DNA from 2 places in the Exiguobacterium sp. SH5S4 genome. Region 1 is predicted to be linked to the other one. Evidence: predicted binding sites of a transcription regulator. Region 1 holds the regulator's gene; the other holds the start of a gene.
What was found. Region 1 encodes Rex, which represses fermentation and respiration genes when NADH is low (regulators of the CRP and FNR family bind a similar motif). Its sites were predicted from a motif close to TTGTGAAATATTTCACAA; they were not measured.

Region 1 (5,174 bases):
TCACGTAATTATGTCTAAAGTTTGAACGCCGGTTGTGACGACAAAAAACCGTTCCTCGGCAGGAACGGTTTTGATCATGAATTGGACGTGCGTCTCGCTTTCATCCAGTGGTAGATGACGACACCGATATATGTGACGAGACCCATCACATACAATATAAAGCCGTACAAGATCCAGCCCAGGGCGTCCCACCCGCGGACGAAGACGAGTCCGATGATACACGACACGTATCCCACGACGAGCAGCGTCAACGAGAAGGCAAGTCTCCGCTTGAATGGCGACTTCCAAAAGTTCAGCACGGCAATCAACAGAATTGTCGTCAACACACCGATGATGATGAGCTCATCCCCGTAGTACTCCCAAGTCATCGTTTCTCCCCCTGACGTGTGTTTGATTGGTTTCATATGAGCATGTACTTCCTTGTTGCAGAAAAAGCGTTTACGACCAATATCACTTTGAACATGTAGTTTCAGTACGACAGTTTGCGACCAAAAAGCACCGTTATGCCAACCGTGATACGTGCCAACCGACAAGGAGAAACAGTCCGATCAACACGATGGCCAAGCCCCTTTTCAAGATACTTCCAGTTTAGCGCACTCGCATTAAAAAAACACCACGTCTCATGACGTAGTGTTCACTTCTCATTCATTTGCTTCATCAAATCCATCTGTTCTTTCACCATCGCCTCTTTCTCACGTCGGAGCACACCGCGGTACGTCATGCGTGAGATCGATAAGCTGATCTCATATAGGAAGAAGAGCGGCAGCGACACCATGAGGTGCGACGTCAAATCCGGCGGCGTGATGAATGCCGCGATGACGAACAAGGCGAAGTAGGCGTACTTCCGAATTTTTGAGAGGAAGTACGGCGTCACGACACCGATGCGCGTCAAGAACATCGTCACGACCGGCAACTGGAACAACAGTCCGAACGGGATTGTCAGTTGCAACAGGAACGTGAAATAGTTCGTCGCCCCGATGATTTGCGTCAGACCGAGGTCTTGCCCGAGGTCCGTCGAGATATCGAGGACGAGCGGGAACAACCAATAGTAGGCGAATGCGAGACCGATGAGGAACAAGATAAAGATGACCGGGATATAGGCGAGCGTCCATTTTCGTTCATTCGGATGCAGACCAGGTGCGACGAACGCCCACAGTTGATACAGTAGAAATGGACCAGACGCGACGAGCCCGATGACGAGCGCCAAGTTCAAGTAAATCATGAGCGGGTCCGCGACCCCAAAGGCGTTCAGCTCGAGCCCTCGTTCGACGAGGTCCGCCTGCAGATAGGCGAGCACGTATTTGACACTCGGCAAAGCGATCAGAAAGAAGGCAAAGACGACAAATGCCGACAGCATCAGTCGTCTCCGCAGCTCTGTCAAGTGATCGGACAGTGCCCGTTCTTGATCAGGTTGATGGCTCATGGCTTACTGCTCTTTCTTCTCAATTTCTTTCTTGTCGGTCTCGTCGTGCTCTTTCATCATACCGTTCGTGGCATTTTTGAACTCACGGAGCGTCTGCCCCGCTGCCCGGCCGAACTCTGGCAATTTCTTCGGCCCGAAGAGGATGAGCGCGATGATGGCGATGACGAAAATACTGACGCCACCTGGGATACCGACGACGAGTGATGATTGTAGAAATTCCATTATTGATGGACCCCCTCAGCGGATGGATAGTGTTGCATAAAGTAAATGAGCGACTGGAGTTCGATCGACAAGTCGATATGATGGACGCGGACCGTGTCCGGTACAGTCAATCGCGCCGGCGTGAAGTTCAAGATCCCTCGAACGCCATAGCGGACCAAGTCATCGGCAACCGGCTGCGCGTAAGCGGACGGGACCGTGAGGATGGCGACATCGATTTTGTTTTGCTTCATGATTTGTTCCATCTCATCGACGTGATGAATCGGGACACCTGACATCGTCGTGCCGACTTTTGTCTCGTCTGCGTCGAACCCGACGACGATATGTGTGTTATTGTTTTTAAGGAAGTTATAGTTGACGAACGCTGTCCCGAGATGACCGACCCCGACCAAGGCGACGTTCGTGATCTCGTCTTGATTCAGCGTCTTACGGAAAAAGTCTAACAGATACTGTACGTTATAGCCATATCCCTTTTTACCGAGCGCACCGAAGTATGAGAAGTCACGGCGAATCGTTGCCGAATCGACCTTGACCGCCTCGCTCAGTTCAGCAGAAGACACACGCTGTTTCCCTGACGAATGTAGGCTTTGGATAAACCGATAGTATAGTGGCAACCGTTTGGCTGTCGCTTGCGGAATCTTTGGTTCGTTTTGACTCAACGGAAAGAGCCTCCTTTTTACGACGCGTTTCAAACGAATCTGATTTCATACACCTTGATTGTAAACGAATTCACATAAGCACTCAATGAATATACCTGAAAAGGGGAAGAAATAAAGTATACTAAACAGAGAGAAAGGGGTTTTTTCACTTGATCCTACTGCAAGTCAACAACTTATCCAAATCGTTCGGCGTCGAGCCGATTTTAGAGAATGTCAAACTAGAAATCCAAGAAGGCGAACGCGTCGCCCTCGTAGGCCGCAACGGCGCCGGCAAGTCGACGCTGTTAAAAGTCATCGCCGGCGAGTACAATTATGACTCGGGCGACATCATGAAGCCAAAAGACGTGACGATCGGCTATCTCGCCCAAGACTCGGGGTTAGAATCGAACGAGACGATGTGGAACGAGATGCTCACCGTCTTCACCGATTTGATCGAACAAGAGAAGACGCTCCGCCAGATGGAGCAAGACATGGGCTCGGAGCGGATCTTGAACGACCCGGCCGCCTACGAGCGTCTGCTCGCGGCGTATGACGAGGAGCAGCACACGTTCAAAGACCGCGGCGGCTATCAGTATGAAGCGACGATCCGCTCGATCTTGCACGGGATGCGGTTTTACCCGGACGACTTCGAACGTCGGATCGACACGCTCTCAGGCGGACAGCGGACACGTCTTGCCTTAGCGAAGATGCTCCTGCAAAGCCCGGACCTGCTCATCTTGGATGAGCCGACGAACCATTTAGACATCGAGACGCTCAGCTGGCTCGAGAAATATTTGAGCGGCTATAAAGGTGCCGTCCTCATCGTCTCCCACGACCGTTACTTCCTCGACCGCGTCGTCTCGGTCGTCTACGAGCTGTCACGCAACCGCAGCCGCCGCTTCGTCGGGAACTATACAAAGTTCCTCGAGCAGAAGGCCGCGCTTTACGAGCAAGAGAAGAAGCAGTTCGAGTCGCAACAAGAAGAGATCGCCAAGATGCAAGACTTCATCCAACGGAACATCGCCCGGGCAACGACGACGAAACGCGCCCAAAGCGTCCGCAAGCGGCTCGAGAAGATCGACCGTATGGACGTGCCGGACGGTGACGAACGGAGCGCGGTGTTGTCGTTCTCGATCAAACGTCAAAGCGGGAACGATGTGTTGAGCGGCAGCGACCTCGCCATCGGCTACGAGGAACCGATCGCACAACACTTACGTTTCCAACTGCAGCGCGGCGAGTCGGTCGCCCTCGTCGGCCCGAACGGGGTCGGCAAATCGACGCTCCTCAAAGTGTTGACGAAACAACAACCACCCCTCACCGGTGACATCCGCTACGGTACCGGCGTCGAGATCGGCTACTACGACCAGGAACAACAGAACTTGTCGGACACGAACCGCGTCATCGATGAGATTTGGAACGACTGGCCGCTCATGCGCGAGCAAGAAGTCCGCAGTCTGCTCGGCCAGTTCTTGTTCAGCGGGGACGACGTCATGAAACGCGTCCAAGAACTATCCGGCGGCGAACGGGCCCGGCTGACGCTCGCCAAGCTCAAGCTCGAGCAACCGAACTTGCTCGTCTTGGATGAGCCGACGAACCACTTGGACCTCGACTCGAAGATGATCCTCGAGAACGCGCTCGTCGACTATCCCGGGACGATCTTGTTCGTCTCCCACGACCGTTACTTCATCGACCGGCTCGCGACGCGTGTCTTAGAGATCACGCCGAACGGCATCGATGAGTACCTCGGCGACTACTCGTACTACGTCGAGAAGAAAGAAGAGCTCGAGGACCTCGCCCGGCTCGCCCGCGAGGAGACGAAACAAGTCGTCGTCAAGAAGCAGCGCGCCGACAAAGAACAGCAGCGCGAAGAGCGCCGGTTGAAGCAGCGGGTCGAAGAGATCGAGCTGACGATCGAGCGCCACGAAGCGAGGCTAGAAGAAATCGAGCAGCTGTTGTGCGAACCGGACGTGTTCAACGACTTCGCTCGCGCCCAAGAACTGTCGACCGAGTCCGACGCGACGAAAGAGTCGATCACGGAACTGTTCGCAGAATGGGAGGAACTCCATTCATGATGCGTTCCCGTGCCATGCGGATCGATTGGATGCATGCGTTCCTGACCGGATTCGTCTACATCGTGCCGAGCGGGACCGAGTATATCTCGGAACTCATCCGTGGCGAGGCGACGAACGTCCCAATCATTTTATTTTACTTCCTGCCGATTGTCGTCGGGTTTATCATCCAAACATGGTCCGGTATCATCATCAGCCTGTTCAGCGGTCTCCTTATGAGCACGCTGTTCATCCGGCTTGTCATTTGGCCGATCGATGTCACGGTGCATAGCTTTTATGCGCCTGGCTCGGTCTGGGGCCACTTTTATCGAGAGACGCTGTTCATGTGGGTGCTCGCGTTTATCGTCTACGTCGTGAGCCGGGTGAATATGTGGTATCGAAATAATTATCGACAACCGAAAAACTGACGAAAGAGCGCCAATCCGCGTATAGCGGAAGGCGCTCTTTTATTATGATCGAGTATGCTGTTTGAACGTAAAACCCATCGTTAAAAAGATGTAGGGGAATGCCAACAAAATTAAATGGAAATATCCTATACTACCAAAGATGACTTCATCTTGTGCCGGATCAGACATCTCGTCTAAGTAAATGCCTAGGCTGTAGCTATACCAAATCACGTAAGCATAAAAGAATGCTGAAATACCGTAAATAATCTTTCCAATAAGATTTGTTTTACTCGTAGTCACCCCTACTAAAAGAAGGATTGGATAGAGGATTAGCAACGCGATTACAATGAAAAATAACGAATCTGGTTCAAAGTATTGAATGTTCATAGTTTACCTCGCCTTTAATAGTCTGGATTACAAAGTGCTTTATACGTATCCA
Region 2 (5,174 bases), on a different contig from region 1:
AAATGAGATACACCATCGAATCGTTCGTCGTCTTCAATGGTCAACGTCGTCCAATGGCTCGGTACGGAGGCATAATGGACGAAACGGTCCATCTCAAGATCGAGCTCGGTCCCGAGCGACTCGAACAGCTCGACGTTCTCCCAACTGTTAACGTCTCGGTCGTACGACGCAAAATATTCGGCCGTCTCATACGGGCTTGCGTAAGCGGCCGGACTGAAGTAAAGAAATACGGCATACAAGGCCGACAGTAAGCTATAAATGATTGTCATTTGGTCGTCTCCATCTACATCAATATTCGCCATACTTGATTGGCATTATTCAATTATAGTAAGTCATCTGACAATTGTATATCCTAATTTACAGCAAAAAAAGCGGTCATCCCCGTTGTGAGGATGACCGCTCTGATCATGGATTCTTAGACGCCTTCGTACGCTGCGTACATGATTTCTTTCAATTCTTCGACGAGCGGCATTTTCGGGTTCGCCGTCGTACATTGGTCTTCGAACGCATCGACCGCCATTTTGTCGATCTTCGCATCGAGGTCCGCTTTCTTGATGCCTTGTGCTTTGAACGAGAGTTTGATGTTCAAGCGCTGTCCGAGCTCGATGATCGCTTGGACGAGTGACTCGACGCCTTCTTCAGTCGTCTTCGCCGGGAGTCCGAGGAAGCGTGCGATTTCAGCGTAGCGCTCGTCAGCGATGAATGACTCATATTTCGGGAACGCCGCAAGTTTCGATGGGCGTGTCGCGTTGTAGCGGATGACGTGCGGCATGAGGATCGCGTTCGTCCGACCGTGCGGCACGTGGAACTCGCCACCGATTTTGTGCGCGATCGAGTGGTTGATCCCGAGGAACGCGTTCGCGAATGCCATACCAGCCATCGTTGAGGCGTTGTGCACTTTTTGACGAGCTTCAGCGTCGCTTCCGTTTTCGTAAGCTTTCGGGAGGTAGTCGAAGATCATCTTCATCGAACGGAGGGCCAGTCCGTCTGTATAGTCGTTCGCCATGACCGATACGTACGCTTCGATCGCGTGTGTCAAGACGTCCATTCCTGTGTCAGCCGTGATTGAAGCCGGTACCGTCATAACGAACTCAGGGTCGATGATGGCGACGTCTGGTGTGATCGCGTAGTCGGCAATCGGGTATTTGACGTTCCGTTTTTTATCAGTGATGACCGTGAACGGTGTCACTTCTGAACCTGTACCTGACGTCGTCGGGATCGCGACGAACATCGACTTGTTGCCGAGCGTCGGGAACTTGTACGTCCGTTTGCGGATATCCATGAACTTCTGGCGAAGGTTTGAGAACTTCTCTTCTGGACGTTCGTAGAAGAGCCACATCCCTTTCGCAGCATCCATCGGTGAACCACCACCGAGCGCGATGATCATGTCTGGTTGGAATTGGCGCATCGCCTCAGCACCGGCCATGACCGTCTCGACTGATGGGTCTGGTTCGACTTGGTCGAAGATGCGGTAGTCAACACCAGCCGGCAAGTTTTTGATGACTTTGTCAGCAAATCCGAGTTTGACCATCATTTCGTCTGTGACGATCATTGCCCGTTTTTTCGACGTGAGCGACTGCAAGTATTGAACCGAGTTTTTCTCGAAGTAAATTTTTTCAGGGACTTTAAACCATTGCATATTCACGCGACGTCTCGCCACCTTTTTCACGTTGAGTAGATGTTTCGCCGTCACGTTCTCAGAGACGGAGTTTTTACCGTACGACCCACAACCGAGTGTGAGTGATGGTGTCATTTCGTTGTAAAGGTCACCGATACCGCCGTGTGCCGTTGGCGAGTTGACGATGATGCGGCAAGCTTTCATGCGAAGTCCGAACGCGAGGATCGCGTCGTCGTCTGTCGAGTGGATTGCGGCCGTATGACCGAGACCACCGATTTCAAGCATTTTCTCAGCGATCGCGAAGCCTTCTTCTCGTGATTGAACTTTATAAGCGCCGAGCACCGGGCTGAGCTTCTCGTGTGAGAGCAGTTCTGTCGCGCCGACTGTCTCGAGTTCAGCGATCAAGATTTTCGTGTCGGCCGGGACGCTGAGTCCAGCTTTCTCGGCGATCCATGCTGCCGGTTTCCCGACGATCTCAGGGTTGACCGCACATGTGTCTGTCTTGATGACGAGTGTTTCGAGTTTGGCTTTTTCTTCTGGTGAGCAGAAGTAGCAGCCAAGCGCTGTCATTTCACGTTTCACGTCTTCATATACTTCTTGGTCGACGATGATCGCTTGTTCTGACGCACAGATCATGCCGTTATCGAACGTTTTCGATAAGATGACGTCCGAGATGGCGCGTTTTACTTTCGCTGTCTTGTCGATATAAGCCGGGACGTTACCAGGTCCGACGCCGAGCGCTGGTTTACCTGTCGAGTAAGCCGACTTCACCATTGCCGCGCCGCCTGTTGCGAGTACCATGGCCACGCCTGGGTGGTTCATGAGTGCTTTCGTCGCGTCGAGTGACGGTTTTTCGACCCATTGGATCAAATGTTCCGGTGCACCTGCTGCGATTGCTGCGTCACGAAGGACGCGGGCCGCTGCACTTGAACATTGTTGTGCTGACGGGTGGAAGCCGAAAATGATCGGGTTACGTGTTTTGATGGCGATGATCGCTTTGAACATCGTCGTTGATGTCGGGTTCGTGACCGGTGTGACCCCGGCGACGACACCGACCGGCTCGGCGATGTATGTGATGCCGTTTTGCTCATCGTCTTCGATGACGCCGACTGTTTTCTCACCGCGAAGTGAGTTGAAAATATATTCTGTCGCAAAGATGTTTTTGATCATCTTGTCTTCAAACACACCGCGACCTGTTTCTTCAAATGCATGTTTAGCGAGTACGACGTGTTGCTCGAGTCCGGCTAACGCCATCGCTTGGACGATCGTGTCGATTTTCTCTTGGTCAAACGTCATCAACGTGTCGAGTGCCGTGTGCGCTTGCTTAACGAGCGTGTCGACCATCTGTTCTGCTGATGTTTCCACTACTGCTTTCTCTTTAACTGCCATGTTGGTTTCCTCCTCATGAATGAGAGCTGATCTTCTGACTTGATGGAGAGCACGGGATAATCGGTTTGCCTGATAAGAGTTTGTGCTTTCCTTCACATTCATAGAATACACCGTTTCATTCAATTTGTGCGTGACAACAATGTGAACTCTTTCACAATATTTTTTTGCTGTTTGAGGATAGGTCTTGATTTTTATAGATCAGCTCAGTAAAATCGTATGCGTTTTCATGAAAACAAGGACAGACCTATATGTAAACGCTTACATTATTTGTGTCGTTAGTTTGGCGGAATCGGTGTGTAAATGCTCACAGTCCGATGATTGCTCGTCCACCCCGCCTGTGGTCGTGTATAATGAAGAAAGAACCTGACTAGGAAGTGACTATGACTATGCCAAGACAAGATGCAGCCGATCAGTTTGTGAAACTGATCCCGTTAATCAGAAGAAAACTGCTCCGCCGCTCCGACCTCCCGCAAATCCCGAACTTAAATTTCTCTCACTTTCATCTATTGATGTTGATCGAGGATGAAGGCGCGGTCACGAACGGACAAATTAGTGAGACGTTATCAATTGCCCCGCCGAACGTGACGCCGCTCATCACGAAGCTCGTCGACGAAGGGTATATTACACGTGTCCCTGACGAGCGCGACCGCCGCGTCATCTGGAACCAATTAACCGACCAAGGAGAGCGCGTGCTCCTCGAGCGGCGCGACTCGTTTCGGCGCCTGTTCGAGGATCGGTTAGCGTTCCTCGATGAGGATGAGACCGACCGCTTGATCGACAGTTTAAAGACGCTGACCGAGATCGTTGAGAAGATGGACAAGAGCGAGGGATGATTTTCTCTCGTCAACGCTCGCTTCTTCTTATATAATCGACAGTGAATCTATCGAACAATGGAAAGTGAGATGACACGTAATGGGTCGTAAATGGAACAACATTAAAGAGAAAAAGGCGTCTAAAGACGCCAATACGAGTCGTATCTACGCGAAGTTCGGCCGCGAGATCTACATCGTCGCCCGCCAAGGTGAACCTGATCCGGAATTGAACCAATCGCTCAAGTTCGTCGTCGAGCGCGCGAAGACGTATAACGTCCCGAAAGCGATCATCGACCGGGCCATCGACAAAGCGAAAGGCGGCGACGAAGAGAACTTCGACGAACTCCGCTATGAGGGCTTTGGGCCGAGCGGGTCGATGCTCATCGTCGACACGCTCACGAACAACGTCAACCGGACCGCCTCTGAAGTTCGGGCCGCGTTCGGCAAGAACGGTGGTAACATGGGCGTCAGCGGGTCGGTCGCGTATATGTTCGATGCGACGGCCGTCATCGGTGTCGGCGGGATGACAGCAGACGACGTGCTCGAACTCATGATGGAGCACGATCTCGATGTCCGTGACGTCATCGAAGAAGATGAGACGGTCATCGTCTATGCCGAGCCGGAAGAATTCCATGCCGTCCAGACCGCGTTCAAAGCGGCGGGTGTGGAGACGTTCGAAGTCGCCGAGCTGACGATGCTACCGCAAAACGAAGTCGAACTCGACGAAGCGTCGAAAGAGCAATTCGAGAAACTACTCGACGTGCTCGAAGACTTAGAAGACGTTCGTCAGGTGTACCATAACGTCGAACTATGATGAAGAAGCGATAACTTTTCGAAGTTGTCGCTTTTTTTGTTTTCATGATTTGACAAGTCATAAAACGTATGTTAAATTTCAAAAGTCTTTATCGTATTAAAGTGATAACAAGAGAAAGAACTTATGATTCGAAAGGTGTTGGAACTCATGAATGCTGTATTATTAGCTGTCATTGTCTTATTTGCTCTCGCGATCAGTCGTGTCCATATCGTCTTATCGCTCATCCTCGCCGCCATCGTCGGTGGACTTGTCGGAGGACTCGGTTTCAACGACACGTTGACCGCTTTCAGCGACGGGCTTGGTGGCGGTGCCACGATCGCCCTCAGCTACGCCCTGCTCGGTGCGTTCGCCGTCGGCTTGTCAAAGACCGGCCTGCCTGACGTCCTGGCTGAACGGTTGATCAGCATGTCTGGCCGTGATGTGACCGGCAAGAGTGTCGGTCGCGTCAAAGCGTTACTGCTGTCGCTGCTGCTCTTACTCGCTATCAGCTCACAGAACGTCTTACCGATCCACATCGCCTTCATCCCGATCGTCGTACCGC

Region 2: the regulator Rex is predicted to act here: its motif matches at 3,147-3,164, upstream of adhE (bifunctional acetaldehyde-CoA/alcohol dehydrogenase).

The regions. Positions count from the first base shown of each region.
Region 1 covers NZ_SJUQ01000017.1:9,383-14,556, reverse strand. The annotation lists gene EVJ32_RS10340 (hypothetical protein) at 75-368, opposite strand; gene tatC (twin-arginine translocase subunit TatC) at 635-1,423, opposite strand; gene EVJ32_RS10330 (twin-arginine translocase TatA/TatE family subunit) at 1,427-1,645, opposite strand; gene EVJ32_RS10325 (redox-sensing transcriptional repressor Rex) at 1,645-2,301, opposite strand; gene EVJ32_RS10320 (ABC-F family ATP-binding cassette domain-containing protein) at 2,451-4,352, shown strand; gene EVJ32_RS10315 (hypothetical protein) at 4,349-4,756, shown strand; gene EVJ32_RS16495 (DUF2599 domain-containing protein) at 5,137-5,174, opposite strand, start outside.
Region 2 covers NZ_SJUQ01000009.1:8,236-13,409, reverse strand. The annotation lists gene EVJ32_RS06845 (zinc-binding metallopeptidase family protein) at 1-269, opposite strand, end outside; gene adhE (bifunctional acetaldehyde-CoA/alcohol dehydrogenase) at 416-3,007, opposite strand; gene EVJ32_RS06835 (MarR family winged helix-turn-helix transcriptional regulator) at 3,394-3,840, shown strand; gene EVJ32_RS06830 (YebC/PmpR family DNA-binding transcriptional regulator) at 3,920-4,633, shown strand; gene EVJ32_RS06825 (Na+/H+ antiporter family protein) at 4,781-5,174, shown strand, end outside.